2 regions of the Blautia sp. HCN-1074 genome follow, and region 2 is predicted to be linked to the other one. Evidence: predicted binding sites of a transcription regulator. Region 2 holds the regulator's gene; the other holds the start of a gene.

Region 1 (8,304 bases), on a different contig from region 2:
CCTGGCTTCTGTCATGCAAAGATGAGTGTGGCAGATGACTGTATGGCAACCTGCGGAACCATAAACCTGGATTACAGAAGTCTGTATCATCATTTTGAGAATGGATGCTTTATGGCGGACTGTCAGGCAGTTCTGGATATCCGAAATGATCTTGCAGCAACAATGGATGAATGCCGTGAAGTGACAGAACAGTACAGTACCGGACGAAGTGCATATCTGCGACTGGGACAGCTGTTTATGAGATTATTTGCGGGATTATTATAACGTTACTGTTTACTCCGTTCACAGCAACATTATAACACTTGGAAAAAAGTAGGATATCGTGTACAATAGGAAAGAGCAAAACTATTATAAATATGGGAGGAATTTTAATTATGGATCTTTCAACCTTAGTAAAAATGTCAAATGCTTATGGAAGCAACCCTGCTTATGTTCTTGCAGGCGGTGGCAATACTTCAGTAAAAGATGACACCACATTGTATGTAAAAGGCTCCGGTACACAGCTTGCTACAATCAAGGCAGAGGAATTTGTGGAAATGAGCAGAGCACGTTTGAATGAAATCATGAAAACAGATTATCCTGAAGATGATGTCAAACGTGAATCACTGTATCTTGCAGATGTTATGGCAGCAGTAACAGATGCTGATAAAACCAAACGTCCAAGTGTGGAAGCGCTGCTTCATAATTTATTTGCCTATACTTATGTACTGCATGTTCATCCTACACTTGTCAATGGACTGACCTGCGGAAAAGGGGCAAAGGAACTCAGCGAAGAGCTTCTTGGAAAAGATGTACTCTGGATCGATATCTGCAAACCAGGTTATACACTTGCGCGTATCTGTTATGAGAAAATGAATGCTTATAAAGAAGAATCCGGAAAAGATGTTCAGGTTCTTCTGCTCCAGAATCACGGAATTTTCGTTGCAGCAAATACTGTAGAGGAAATTGGAGTGTTATTTGACGATGTGATCAGTAAATTAGAGAAACAGGTAAAGAGAACTGCTGATGTCAGTGATGCTGTTACACCTGAAAAAGAGCAGGCAGCAGAGAAGCTTTCCCGGTTACTGGGACATGCGGTAGAAGTTGTACCTGTAGCGGAAGCTGATAACTTTGTAAAAGATAAAGCAGCGGCTGCACCCCTTCTGAAACCGTTTACACCGGATCACATTGTATATTGCGGACCATATCCGTTATTTGTAGAAAATATTGATCAGGCAAAAGCAGCGCTGGATGAATTTATGGCAGAGAATGACAAAGAGCCAAGACTGATCCTGGTACAGGGAGTCGGTGCCTTTATTATGGAAGATGATAAGGGAAAAGCTGCAAAAGCACAGCTTCTTGTAAAAGATGCGATCAAGCTTGCAGTATATTCAGAAAGCTTTGGCGGACCGCTTCACATGACAGATGATATTACATACTTTATCACACATTGGGAAGCAGAAGCATACCGCAGTAAGAAATAATATAATAAGGGGCTGTCTTTTTTTGACAGCCCCATTTTGTTGATTTAAACACTATATTTTTAAAGGAAAAGGTTTATTTTCAGCAAATTTTATTTCTCTTCTTTTTTCTCTTTGGCTTTCCTGGATTCAGGAATATTTCCCTCACCATAGTAAGCTTTCAGATAGATTTCTTTCAGCTCAGACATTAATGGATATCTCGGGTTGGCACCTGTACACTGGTCGTTGAATGCCTGTTCGGTCATTTCGTCCAGAGTTTCAAGGAAGTACTTCTCGTCTACGCCGTATTCTTTGATCGTATGTTTGATCTCAATAGTATCCATCAGTTCCTGCAGTTTCTGGAGAAGCTTCTCAAATACTTCGCTGTCGTTCTTGCCTGTCAGACCTACAGAACGGCCAATCTCAGCGTAACGTGCAAGTGTGTGCGGATACTGATACTGTGGGAAGGTACCCATCTTAGCCGGAACTTCGGCTGCATTATAGCGCAGAACATGAAGCAGAACCAGAGCATTTGCGATACCATGTGGAATGTGATGGAAAGCTCCCAGCTTATGAGCAAGAGAGTGGTTTACGCCAAGGAAAGCATTTGCGAAAGCCATACCAGCCATGCAGGAAGCATTTGCCATATGCTGTCTTGCTTCTACATCAGAACCATCTTTGTATGCACGTGGCAGATAGTTAAATACCAGTTTAATCGCATTTAATGCAAGACCATCTGTATAATCAGACGCCATCATGGAAGCATAGGCTTCAAGTGCATGAGTCATAACGTCGATACCGGAAGCACAGGTCAGTCCTTTAGGTGCGCTCATCATATTATCGGTATCAACAATAGCCATATCAGGCATTAATTCATAATCAGCCAGAGGCCATTTGATACCTGTAGTTTTATCAGTAATGATAGCAAACGGTGTTACCTCGGAACCTGTACCGGAAGATGTCGGAACAGCTACAAAGTAAGCTTTCTTACCCATATGCGGGAATGTGAAGATTCTCTTACGGATATCCATAAAGTCCATAGCCATATCATCAAAGTTGGCGTCCGGATTTTCATAGAGAACCCACATGATCTTGCCGGCATCCATTGCGGAACCACCGCCCATTGCGATAATGCAGTCAGGCTCGAACATTCTCATTGCTGCAGCACCGGCTCTTGCAGAAGCGAGAGATGGATCTGGTTCTACATCATAGAAGCAGGTATGTACGATTCCCATCTGATCTAATTTATCTTCGATCTTCTTAGTATATCCATTCTTATAAAGGAAAGAGTCTGTTACGATAAAGCAGCGTTTCTTGTGCATAACAGTGCCAAGCTCATCCAGAGCAACCGGCAGGCAGCCTTTTTTGAAATAAACTTTTTCCGGTGTTCTAATCCAGAGCATATTTTCTCTCCTTTCAGCAACGGTCTTGATGTTGATAAGATGTTTCACACCTACATTCTCAGATACGGAGTTGCCACCCCAGGAACCGCAGCCCAGAGTCAGGGACGGAACAAGTTTGAAGTTGTAAAGGTCGCCGATGCCGCCCTGAGAAGATGGAGTATTGATGAGGATACGGCAGGTCTTCATAGCTGCTGCATGTTTTTCCATCTTTTCCTTCTCTCTTGTGTCAATGTAGAGAGCGGAGGTATGTCCATAACCGCCGTCAGCTACAAGCTGTTCAGCTTTGGCAATCGCTTCGTCAAAGGTCTTGGCTTTGTACATGGCAAGTACAGGGGAAAGCTTCTCATGTGCGAATTCTTCGCTGATGTCTACAGATTCAACTTCACCGATCAGAATCTTTGTCTCAGGAGGAACTGCAACACCGGCCATCTCAGCGATAGTGGCAGCTTTCTGACCTACGATCTTTGCATTCAATGCGCCATTGATAAGGATAGTTTTTCTTACTTTCTCTAATTCATCCGGTTTCAGGAAGTAACATCCTCTGTAAAGGAATTCTTCTTTTACTTTCTTATAAATGCTTTCAAGAACAGTTACAGACTGTTCGGAAGCACAGATCATACCATTGTCAAATGTTTTGGAATGGATGATGGAGTTAACTGCCAGACGGATATCTGCACTGTCATCAATGATAACAGGAGTATTTCCGGGACCTACACCTAAAGCAGGTTTTCCGGAAGAATAGGCAGCTTTAACCATTCCGGGACCACCTGTAGCAAGGATGATGTCTGCTTCACGCATAACCTGATTTGTCAGATCAAGACTTGGAACATCAATCCATCCGATGATTCCCTCCGGTGCACCGGCTTCTACAGCTGCTTCCAGAACAACCTTTGCTGCATCAATGGTACATTTCTTTGCGCGGGGATGCGGACTGATGATGATCGCATTACGTGTTTTCAGCGCGATCAGAGTTTTGAAGATTGCAGTAGACGTCGGGTTAGTTGTAGGAATAACTGCAGCGATCAGACCGATCGGTTCAGCTATTTTCTTAATACCGTAAGCAGTGTCTTCTTCAATCACACCGCAGGTTCTGGTATTCTTATATGCGTTGTATACATACTCGGCTGCGTAATGGTTCTTGATAACCTTATCTTCTACAATACCCATTCCTGTTTCTTCAACAGCATCTTTAGCAAGCGGGATACGTGCTTTGTCAGCAGCAGTAGCGGCAGCTTTAAAAATCTTATCTACCTGCTCCTGGGTAAATGCTGCGAAAATCTTCTGTGCCTCTTTCATGGCTGCAATCTTTGCGGTAAGGGCTTCAGGGGTGTCGATGATGGTTGGAATAGTGTTCTCTTTTTTTGCCATTTGGGAATCCTCCTGTTTGTGTTTTCGTTAAAAGTATTTACCGTGACCTGTTATGGTTTTATTATACAAATAAACTGATTATTCGGTCAACAGTAATATTAATATAAGCGTAACGAAATATTATGGTGAAAATTGTGAATAATCACGTAAATAATGTGAATAAAATATCAAATGTCAGAATATATGAGAAAAATTTAACAATATATTTTCTGTTGGCAACTGAGAGAAAGTTAAAAAAATAACGTTAATAAATTAACAACCTCGATGATGCTATTATATGACTTTGTTAATCATTTGTCAATCACAAAACATGCAAAAAGTTAACGAATACTAACTCGAAATTTCGTGAAAATATAACAATATAATTTGTAGAAGGATTTATGTTTTTAACCGAATCAAGTAAGTCCCCTGCGGAGGTTGCGAAGAGCAATAAGCAGTGGTTGGGGACTTACTTGTATCAGGAGGGGTACAAGCCCCTCCTGATAAACTGCGAAGCAGTTATTCGGTTATGAGCAAGTAGCGAAAGCGGATTGCGAATATCCGATTGACTATGTTTGCAGGAGATTAAGAGTTACTGTGAACGGTAATGATTAAGAAAAACTAAGCCCCGCAAAATCTGCGGGGCTTAGTTTTTCTTAAGTTTCTATTTGTTTCAGGCTTTTCTGAAAGCTGCTCTCTTACGTTCTCTGGAATCCAGAAGTCTCTTACGGATACGGAGAGATACCGGTGTAACCTCCAGCAGTTCATCCTGATCGATAAAGTCGATCGCCTGTTCCAGACTCAGAACTCTGGGCGGAGTTAATTTCAGCGCATCATCAGCAGAAGAAGAACGTGTATTAGTCAGATGTTTAGTCTTGCATACATTCAACTCAATATCCTCAGCCTTACCATTCTGACCGATAACCATACCACTGTAAACCTTAGCACCAGGTCCGATAAACAGAGTACCACGCTCCTGAGCTGCGAACAGGCCATAAGTAACAGCCTCACCAGCCTCAAATGCGATCAGAGATCCCTGTTTTCTGTACTGGAAATCTCCCTTATAAGGTGCATAGCCGTCAAACATAGTATTAATGATACCAGTACCCTTTGTGGAAGTAAGGAACTCACCACGGAATCCGATCAGTCCACGGGAAGGGATGTGGAATTCCAGACGTACAGTGCCGTCGCTGGCAGTACTCATACCCTGCAGTTCACCTTTACGTTCGCTCAGCTTCTGGATTACAGTACCGGAAAATTCTTCCGGAACATCTACATAAGCAATTTCCATAGGCTCAAGCTTCTTGCCACGCTCGTCTGTTTTATACAGAACTTCCGGTTTACTTACTGCGAATTCATAACCTTCACGTCTCATGTTTTCAATCAGGACAGACAGATGAAGTTCTCCACGTCCGGAAACTTTAAATGCCTCAGTTGTATCAGTGTCTTCTACACGAAGGCTGACATCTGTGTTGAGCTCACGGTAGAGACGGTCACGCAGATGACGGGAGGTAATGTATTTACCTTCCTGACCGGCCAGCGGACTGTCATTTACGATGAAGTTCATGGCAATAGTAGGCTCGGAAATCTTCTGGAAAGGAATAGCTTCCGGATTATCCCCTGCGCAGAGAGTATCACCGATATGGATATCTGCGATACCGGAAATAGCAACGATAGCACCGATAGTGGCCTCTTTTACTTCAACTTTGTTCAGACCGTCAAACTCGTAGAGCTTGCTGATCTTAACTTTCTTACGTTTGTCCAGATCATGATGGTTTAACAGAGTCAGTTCCTGGTTAACAGCGATTGTACCGTTTTCAACTTTACCAACACCGATACGTCCAACGTATTCGTTGTAATCAATCGTGCTGATCAGAACCTGAGTATCTGCCTCCGGATCTCCTTCCGGAGCCGGGATATATTTCAGGATTGCTTCAAATAACGGAGCCATATCCTTAGGAGTGTCGTTTAAGTCGATCACAGCATGTCCTGCTTTGGCAGAAGCATACAGGAACGGACAGTCAAGCTGTTCATCAGAAGCACCAAGATCCATAAGAAGTTCCAGAACCTCATCTACAACTTCATCCGGACGGGCTTCCGGACGGTCGATCTTGTTGATACATACGATTACATGAAGGTCAAGTTCCAGTGCTTTCTTAAGAACGAATTTTGTCTGAGGCATAGCACCTTCGAAAGCATCAACGAGAAGAATAACACCGTCTACCATCTTAAGTACACGTTCTACCTCGCCGCCGAAATCAGCATGTCCTGGTGTGTCAATGATGTTGATTTTTGTATTTTTGTAATGAACAGCTGTGTTCTTGGATAAAATAGTGATACCACGTTCACGCTCGATATCATTGGAGTCCATGACACGTTCCTGAACTTCCTGATTCTCACGGAATACACCGCTCTGTTTCAGAAGCTGGTCAACCAGAGTAGTTTTACCATGGTCAACGTGTGCGATAATGGCTACGTTACGGACATCTTCACGTTTTGTTCTCATAAAATGATTTCCTTTCCTATTTGAATATGAATTAAATTAATGATTTATTCGGTTACTGTTCACACGCTACTATTCCGCGAGGTGTTTTGGCATGAATATGCCAAAATCCTTAAGAATACGGCGCGGATTTATGTGATTAGCATAAATCCTGTGCATCGCGAAGCGTGTTACTGAGAACGGAGTGAACAGTAACTTTATTCTTCCTATTATATATGTGTTTTTTCTTTAATAAGTTACCCGAAGTTTCAGTTTACCACATTTTCGCCAGATTACAAGGTGTTGAAATAAATTTTTTTATTTTTATAAATTCCGGTTCTAAATCTGAAAGCCTGTACATAACTATATAAAGAACAATACAAGGTACACTAGAGCATCGGGAAATGTTTACTGTCTATTGCGTATCAGTAACAAAAAAATTTCACCGGGAGTGCTCTACGAGGAAGGAGAACCACATTATGGCAGATAAAATTATTGAAAACAATCAGGTATCTATGATGGGAAAAATTGCAGCAGGATTTACGTTCAGTCATCAGGTCTTCGGGGAAGGCTTCTATATGACAGAACTGCTGGTTAAGAGACTAAGTGATTCGGAAGACAGAATTCCGGTTATGGTTTCTGAACGTCTGGTGGACGTAACACAGGACTACATAGGAGAATATGTAGAGATTCATGGACAGTTCCGCTCTTATAACCGGCACGAAGAAAAACATAACCGACTGGTGCTTTCTGTGTTTACCAGAGAACTGAAATTTGTGGAAGAAGAGGATGACACGGTTCCTGTAAACCAGATTTTTCTGGATGGATTTATCTGTAAACCGCCGGTATACAGAAAGACTCCGCTTGGAAGAGAAATCGCAGATGTACTTCTGGCAGTAAACCGTCCTTATGGAAAATCAGACTACATACCATGTATCTGCTGGGGAAGAAATGCCCGCTATGCATCAGCCTTTGAAGTAGGTGGCCATGTCCTGATCTGGGGCCGCATTCAGAGCAGGGAATATATGAAGCGGATCGGGGAGAATGAAACAGAGAAGAGAGTTGCGTATGAAGTTTCTGTAAGTAAGCTGGAATATATGGAGTAGGCCTTTTACACGTTATTAAGAAGTTATGGCTCACAAGCTATTATTCTGCAAAGCGTGTTACTGGGCACGGAGTGGACAGTAACGTGAAAAGGAATGTCCGCATTAATTACTTGCAATTCTTCATAAACTGCGGTAATATAAGCGTATTCAGATAAAAACAGGTTACAGTGTAACCATGTTTATTTATGTCTATAATGACACAAAAAAGAAAGATAACTGTTCTGTATCTTTGCGGATAGCAGATAGCCGAATAGTTAATAAGCTACAATTTCAATAACGATAAGAGGAATTGTTTGTTATGGAAAAAGAATTTACAGAGGTTTACTGTGGCGGAGGAAAGGGAAAGACAACTCTGGCCATTGGTCAGTGTCTGAGAGCTTCTGCCCAGGGTAAAAGCGTCATTATTATTCAGTTTCTGAAGGGAAGAGAGCGCAGAGAACTGGACTTTCTGGAAGAACTGGATAATCTGGATATCAAGATATTCCGTTTCGAAAAGCATGATGAGTGTTATGAGGAATTGAATGAGG
Region 2 (8,304 bases):
GCGATTGGTACCGCACCATGGCCATAAGCATCCGCCTTAACCACTGCGATCATCTTCGTATCCTCTGCAATATTCTTTCTCATTTCCCTGAAATTCTGTTCTACGGCATCCAGAGAAATCACTGCTTTCACTCTGTTATTTTTCTCCATAATAATTCGTCCTCTGCCATAACTGCTCATAAACGATTCACACGTTGTTACGACCAGTTATTCTTTATTTTAATATTTCCGGCAAAAACCGGATAATGTCTCCTGCTGTCATACCCCGCTGACCTACTGTTTCAGCCGCCAGATCACCGGCAAGCCCATGAACATATACACCAAGGGCTGCCATCATCGCCATGGATGGCTTCCTTTCTGCTTTCAGATACATACAAAGCACACCTGCGATCACGCCGCTTAGTACATCACCACTGCCAGCTGTTGCCATTCCTGCGTTTCCGGAAATATTCAGATACCTCTCTTCTGACGCACCTGACACTACAGTACATGCATCTTTCAAAACACAGACTGCTTTTGTTTCCTTTGCATAGTCAAATGCTGTCTGAACCAGACAATCCTGAATATCACCAATACTTTTTCCACACAGGCGGCTCATCTCGCCAATATGCGGCGTGACGATCACATTCTCTCCGATAAACCTCTTCCAGTCCTCATGAAGTGCCAGAAGATTCAATCCATCTGCATCCAGAACAACTGATTTTCCACACATAGCAGCTCTTGACAGAAACCACTGAGCACGCTCTCTGCTCTGTGCACTTGCTCCCAGCCCCGGTCCGATCACCAGCACATCACACCATTCCAGCATTCTCTCATTTTTACTCTCATCAAAATCACAGGTGATCATTGCCTCCGGCAGAAGTGTCTGTAATGGAACACGATTTGCCTCCACGGTCTGGATCTTCACCATGCCCGCCGAACACTTTAGTGCAGCTGCGGCACTTAAATATGCTGCACCGCACATTCCTTCAGAACCTGCAACCAAAAGTACCTTACCGAAAGTCCCCTTATTCCCATAGGGAAGTCTGTCCGGAAGCATTTTCAAATCTTCTCTTTCCAGGTAATTCATTCGGATTTTCTTATCAGGCATTGAATAAATCCCAATATCCGCCACAATGATCTCCCCACCATACATACGCCCCGGATAGAAACACAGGCCTCTCTTTCGAAAAGCAAATGTAACCGTAAGATTGGCCCGGAAAGCGATTCCTTTCTCGAATCCTGTATCTGCATCAATCCCTGAAGGAATATCCACCGCAACTTTAAACGCAGATGCCTGATTTAATTCGCTGATAAGTTCTCCGTATTTTCCCTCTATCGGTCTGCTGAGTCCAACTCCAAAAATGGCATCTACTATAGTAGTATATTCATCCAGAATCAGGTTATGCACCCGTGGAGTATGATAATACTCTGCTGTGCGAAGCTGACTGGAAGTTTCTTTTGTCATTTTTTCTTCATTTCCAACAATATAATACCACGTTTTAAATCCGTGTAAATGGAGTAATCTGGCAATTGCCAGTCCGTCTCCTCCGTTATTCCCGGTTCCGCAGACCACCAGGATTTTCTCTTTATCCTTCGTATTCACCCGCTTTATGATTTCTGTAACAGTCTGTAATGCAGCACGCTCCATTAATACCAGCGAAGGAATTCCGGCTTTCTCAATCGTATTTGCATCCAGCGCCTTCATTTCTGCCGCAGTCACAACTCCTCTCATCTGTTCACCTCCCCGTATGTTCCCGTATTTCATCAAATATTTAATTTGTTCCACCACGTAATTTTATACAGAATAAATTTCTCAGCCATTCTGGCCAGACGGATATTTTAAATCCACTTTCATTTTATAGTTGTGAATAAGCCAAATCATCCTGCTAAATTCAGAAAAGCTGTGATCAGATGACCACAGCCTTGTGTTCCACATCATGTTCTACTCGCCTTCGTGCTCTTTCCTGTATTCACTCAGGTTATAGGACAGAGTCATAAGGCTCTCTGAAAGATGTACATTCTCAACCATTACATCCTCCGGAGCATCCAGATCAATGTGTGCAAAGTTCCAGATTGCCTTAATTCCATTATCAATTAAAATCTTCGCCATCTCTTTGGCTTTATTCTTCGGAAGAGTCAAAATAGCAATCTCTACCTCATTCTCCTTCAGAAAAAATGGAAGATCACTTAACATCTGTATCTCGATTCCGCGCACCGCAATTCCCTCAAGTACAGGATTTACATCAAAAATACCAACCAGTTTAAAACCACGTTTTTCGAAGTCCACATAATTGGCCAGCGCCTGTCCCAGATTACCGGCACCAAGAATAATCATCGGATGTACTGTATCCAGTCCAAGGATCTTGCCGATCTCTGTGTATAAATAACGTACATTATAGCCATAACCCTGCTGACCAAAACCGCCGAAATTATTTAAGTCCTGACGAATCTGGGAAGCTGTCACATGCATCTTTTTGCTGAGATCATTGGAAGATATACGCTCAACATTCTCCTCCATCAACTCACCGAGGTAGCGATAATAACGTGGCAGACGTTTAATCACCGCTTTTGAAATTTCCTTAGCTTCCACAAATTTTCCCTCCTTAACTTGTCTATGTCAATTATACCCAGATGTTATTTTATTGTCAAACTAATTCTGTACTTTTTCACCAAATAATTCTGCATTTTTTATCAATTTACCTCAGAAACTATCTTATAAAACGGTATTTTCTATTTTTTATCTATAACTTTCTATCATTTCCGGCAGTCTGGAACAAATTGGGATTGCACTACTAAGCAACGAATATCTTTGTAGAAATAGATAAATTCATTTAAAATACTTTCAAAAACAACTTTTTTCGATTATAATAGTACGCGGACAAATTATAAATGGAGGAATTCTTATGATTTTATCATGTCAGAATATCTGTAAATCTTTTGGCGAAAAAGTCATCCTTCAAGACGCCAGTTTCCATATAGAAGACCGTGAAAAAGCAGCTCTGATTGGCAATAATGGTGCCGGTAAAACTACCCTGCTGCGTATCATCATGCACGAGCTCTCACCTGATTCGGGAAACGTAGTCCTTGCCAAAGATAAAAATATCGGATATCTCGCCCAGTACCAGGATATCCATGGACACCACACGATTTATGAGGAGCTGATTTCTACCAAGCAGCACATCATTGATATGGAGAATCGCCTGCGTTCTCTGGAACAGGAGATGAAAACAACCACAGGTGATGCTCTGGACAGTCTGATGAATACTTATACGAGACTGAGCCACCAGTTTGAATTGGAAAACGGATACGCATACAAAAGCGAGATCATGGGCGTATTAAAAGGTCTTGGCTTTACCGAAGATGATTTCGAACGCCAGATTGAAACTCTCTCCGGAGGTCAGAAAACACGTGTTGCTCTCGGTAAACTGCTTCTCTCCAGCCCGGATATCCTTCTGCTGGATGAGCCTACCAACCACCTTGATATGGAGAGTATTTCCTGGCTGGAAACTTATCTGCTCAACTATCCGGGAGCTGTATTTATTGTATCCCATGACCGTTATTTTCTTGACAAGGTAGTCACTAAGGTAGTAGAAATTGAAGCCGGCACTATGCGTATGTACAGTGGAAATTACTCCGCCTATGCACTCAAAAAAGCACAGCTTCGTGACGCGCAGTATAAAGCTTATCTTAACCAGCAGCGTGATATCAAACATCAGGAGGCTGTTATTGCCAAACTGAAATCCTTTAACCGTGAGAAGTCAATTAAGCGCGCGGAGAGCCGTGAAAAAATGCTGGATAAGATTCAGCGTATCGATAAGCCACAGGAAATCCAGAACCAGATGCGAATCTCACTGGAACCAAGATTTATCAGCGGAAACGACGTTCTCACTGTAGAGAACCTTTCCAAATCTTTCCCGGGGCAGACACTTTTCAGCGATATCTCTTTTGAGATCAAGCGTGGAGAACGTGTAGCTCTGATTGGTAATAACGGAACCGGTAAGACTACCATGTTAAAGATCATCAATGGACTGATTGATGCAGACGGCGGCAGATTCAGTCTTGGTTCTAAAGTTCAGATTGGCTATTACGATCAGGAACATCACGTACTGCATATGGAGAAAACTATCTTTGAAGAAATTTCTGATGCTTATCCTACTCTTACAGAAACAGAGATTCGAAATATGCTCGCTGCTTTCCTGTTCACAGGAGACGATGTATTTAAGCTCATCTCTGCCCTCTCCGGTGGAGAAAGAGGCCGTGTATCTCTCGCCAAGCTGATGCTTTCAGAGGCAAACTTTCTGATTCTCGATGAGCCTACCAACCATCTTGATATCGCATCCAAGGAAATCCTGGAAGAGGCATTAAACAGCTATACCGGAACCGTGTTCTATGTCTCCCACGATCGATATTTCATCAATCAGACAGCTACCAGAATTCTGGATCTGACTAACCAGGCAGTCGTAAATTATATCGGAGACTATGATTATTATCTGGAAAAGAAAGAAGAACTGACTGAAAAATATGCACCCGCTGCCGCCCAGGCAATCGCAGAAGCCAAACAGGCATCTGACAATAAACTCTCCTGGCAACAACAGAAAGAAGAACAGGCACGCCAAAGAAAACGCGAAAATGAATTGAAAAAAGTTGAAGCCCGTATTGAAGAACTTGAAACAAGAGACAAAGAAATCGACGAAACCATGGTTCTCCCGGATATCTGCACCAACGTAGCAGAATGTGCAAAACTCAGCAAAGAGAAGTCCGCAATTACCGAAGAACTTGAGGGATTATATGAAAAATGGGAAGAACTTGCATAATGCAGGTTCCTCCCATTTTTATTATATATCTTATAAAATACGATCTATCAGTTTTGAGACATAATCATTTACAAATTATAAAATCTCATCCAGCTTTTCTCTGATTGCAAGAATAAATTCCTTACTATTCAGCGCGGTTACATTCTCAAGAGAAGTAATCAATGCAAGGTCTTTTGTCATCTTACCGCTCTCGATCGTCTCCAGAGTAGCTTTCTCAAGCTTGTCTGCGAATTCCATCAGATCTTTATTGCCATCTAATTCGCCTCTTTTTCTCAGTGCACCAGTCCATGCAAAAATTGTTGCCACAGAGTTTGTGGAGGTCTCTTCGCCCTTCAGATGACGATAATAGTGTCTCTGTACAGTTCCGTGAGCAGCCTCATATTCATAATAACCCTGAGGGGATACCAGAACGGATGTCATCATAGCCAGAGAACCAAACGCAGAAGAAACCATATCACTCATAACATCACCATCATAGTTCTTGCACGCCCAGATAAATCCACCTTCCGCTTTCATAACGCGGGCTACAATATCATCGATCAGACTGTAGAAGTATTCAATGCCTGCTGCCTCGAATTTATCCTTGAATTCATTCTCATAGATCGTTGCAAAAATTTCTTTGAAACGTCCGTCATAAATCTTGGAAATCGTATCCTTGCCGCCAAGCCACAGATTCTGTTTCGTATCAAGCGCATAATTAAAGCAACATCTTGCAAAACTTGTGATAGAATTATCCAGATTGTGCATACCCTGAAGAACCCCCGGGCCTTCATAGTGATGAATCAATTCTTTTCTCTGTTGTCCGTCAGCACCTTCAAATACCAGATAAGCATCTCCTGGTCCATCAATGTACATCTCTGTATTCTTATACACATCACCGTATGCATGACGTGCGATCGTGATCGGTTTCTTCCAGTTCTTAACACATGGCTCGATACCCTTTACAACAATCGGAGCACGAAATACGGTTCCATCAAGAATCGCACGAATCGTTCCATTCGGGCTTTTGTACATTTTCTTTAAGGTGTACTCTTCCATTCTCGCCTTATTCGGAGTAATCGTTGCACATTTAACTGCAACGCCGTACTTCTTGGTAGCTTCTGCTGCGTCAACAGTTACCTGGTCATCAGTTTCATTTCTGTATTCCAGGCCAAGATCATAATACTCAGTATTCAAATCAATATATGGGAGAATAAGTTCATCTTTAATAATCTTCCAGAGAATTCTGGTCATCTCATCTCCATCCATTTCCACAAGTGGTGTCTGCATCTGAATTTTTTTCATGTTAGTCCTCCTCTTTGGCTTTGATAATTTTACTGTTCACTGTGTGTACAGCACCTTTGATAATCAATTAACTATCATAATAGCCGAAATCTGACCATTCGTCAATGCTTTTGTATGGTAAAGTGGTATTTCTGCAATTGTACAATTAATTCATACTGATCGCATAAGATGTCCCAAATCCAATTCTCCCCAACCCTGCTGATTTTTAGGCAGTCCCAGATCTCTGGCACATTCTTTTAATTTCATCTTAATCTGAACATTTGTCAGCTCCGGATTTTTTTCTAACATCAGTGCTGCCGCGCCGGAAACCAGAGGTGTGGACATGGATGTGCCACTCTTAACTCCATATCCGTTATCCGGTCCCGAAGCACAGGAAAGTATATGATTTCCCGGAGCAACCAGATCAGGCTTGCAGATACATTCAAAAGTCGGTCCTCTTCCTGATATGGCAGTCCGCCCCGTGAGAAGATCACTGGAGCCTACGGTAATGATCTTACGGCTGCTTCCGGGCGCCGTCACGCTTCCCGGACCAGGTCCCTGATTTCCTGCTGCGGCCACTACAACCAGTCCTTCATCCCATAACCGCTCTACTCCATCAATCAAAACCTTATGATCCTCAAATGTTCGACAAGTCGTTCCGACAGAAATATTGACCACACGGATTCCATAATACCGCCGGTTCTCCAAAATCCACTGAAAAGCCCTCAGCACATCCTCTTTTCTTCCGTTTCCCATACGGTCCAGAACTTTCAGCATAATCAGTTCACAGCCAGGTGCAACTCCCCTGATACGCCCCTGTGAAGCTCTTCCGTCACCGCCTATGATACCACATACATGGGTTCCATGAGAATTATCATCATACGGCTGGATACGGTGTCCGATGAAGTCATGAAATGCCCGTATCCGCCCTGTAAAATCTATATGAGAATAAATCCCGGTATCCAGCACACAGACACCAATGCCCTTTCCTGAATAGCCGGAATCATCTGAATTTATCATAAACAACTCCTCAATCCACTTATAACATTTTATGATATCAGGAGCAAAAAGTCAGAAAGTCATTCGCGCCTGCACGATAAGACTTTTGACCCTAACGTCATTTCATTGAAATATTATAAGCCCAGTCTTACTTTAAATTATTCCCGAAAACTTGTCTTCGTGTTTCCAACAATTATTATTTACAAGTATTCCTGACAATCCCTTTACATTTCTCATTAGCATCTGGTATTTTTCTGCTTTTTTTGAATAAAATGTATAAAACTCTCAAAATATGCAAAGACTTTTGGTATATTCATAAAGTCTATACCAAAAGTCAGTATCTCTCGCATATAACAGGAGGCAGCTTATGATTACGTTATTATTTATTCTGGTCTTTCTTCTCTGTCAGACTTTCATTCTCCTATGCTGTGTAGCCGCCGGAAACGACGCAGCATCACAGGAAATCTCCGATCAGGAACAGATAGAATTTATAAATGAATGGAAAAAGACACATACCAGCTAATTTATTTTTTGTACTGTTTTGTGCATACTCCGTTTTTATCAAAGACAGAAACAATATTATTTGAGCTGGTCAGAGTAATATTCTCTGCTCTGGTTCCTGATAATATTTTACTGTTTCCTTTATAAAAATAATATTTTTTACCTTTATATGTCAGCCAGCCTTTATGTGCTTTTCCATCTGTGTGGAAATAATAAGTGCGAGAAGTGCCATTTTCCGTTACGCGTTTCATTCCATCTTCACAGCGTACGCCATCACTTCCAAAATAATAAATATCTCCGGTACTTCGGACCACTTTTCTGTTTTTGTATATATATCCCTGTGTGGTATGGAACCAGTAATATTTTCCATCTACGCGTTTCATTCCCTTATAAGCGGCACCATCAGATTTAAAGTAATACGTTTTCCCTTTATAATCTGTCAGCCATTTATTGGCATACATGACTCCGTCACTGTCTACATAATAGACCTGCCCGTCATCCTTAAAAAGCTTATCCTTATAGAGGCTTCCTGTATCCGGATCAAAATAGTATTTCTTATTGTCTATTTCTTTCCATCCGGCTGCTTTCTGGCCATTTACATAGTAAAAAGTACTTCCATCCTCTTCTACCCAGCCATTTTTTGCCTGATTTTCATAAGATCCGGTATTCGCTCTATCTGCCGGAACATATGAAGCCACAGGCTCCCATCTTGGTGTTATTTTCTTCGTATAATCCACATATCCAAA

What was found. The regulator Rex, encoded in region 2, represses fermentation and respiration genes when NADH is low (regulators of the CRP and FNR family bind a similar motif). The targets are predictions, from matches to a motif close to ATTGTTAANTANTTAACAAT.
Region 1: the regulator Rex is predicted to act here: its motif matches at 4,451-4,470, upstream of adhE (bifunctional acetaldehyde-CoA/alcohol dehydrogenase).

The regions. Positions count from the first base shown of each region.
Region 1 covers NZ_JBBKBP010000011.1:17,044-25,347, forward strand. Annotated here, with positions in the region: gene cls (cardiolipin synthase) at 1-264, shown strand, start outside; gene WKT11_RS10720 (class II aldolase/adducin family protein) at 375-1,463, shown strand; gene adhE (bifunctional acetaldehyde-CoA/alcohol dehydrogenase) at 1,553-4,210, opposite strand; gene typA (translational GTPase TypA) at 4,863-6,695, opposite strand; gene WKT11_RS10735 (single-stranded DNA-binding protein) at 7,151-7,777, shown strand; gene WKT11_RS10740 (cob(I)yrinic acid a,c-diamide adenosyltransferase) at 8,076-8,304, shown strand, end outside.
Region 2 covers NZ_JBBKBP010000009.1:61,401-69,704, reverse strand. Annotated here, with positions in the region: gene alr (alanine racemase) at 1-149, opposite strand, end outside; gene WKT11_RS09760 (NAD(P)H-hydrate dehydratase) at 214-1,713, opposite strand; gene WKT11_RS09755 (redox-sensing transcriptional repressor Rex) at 1,924-2,571, opposite strand; gene abc-f (ribosomal protection-like ABC-F family protein) at 2,885-4,795, shown strand; gene WKT11_RS09745 (NADP-dependent isocitrate dehydrogenase) at 4,871-6,079, opposite strand; gene WKT11_RS09740 (S8 family peptidase) at 6,230-7,078, opposite strand; gene WKT11_RS09735 (hypothetical protein) at 7,425-7,580, shown strand; gene WKT11_RS09730 (GH25 family lysozyme) at 7,582-8,304, opposite strand, start outside.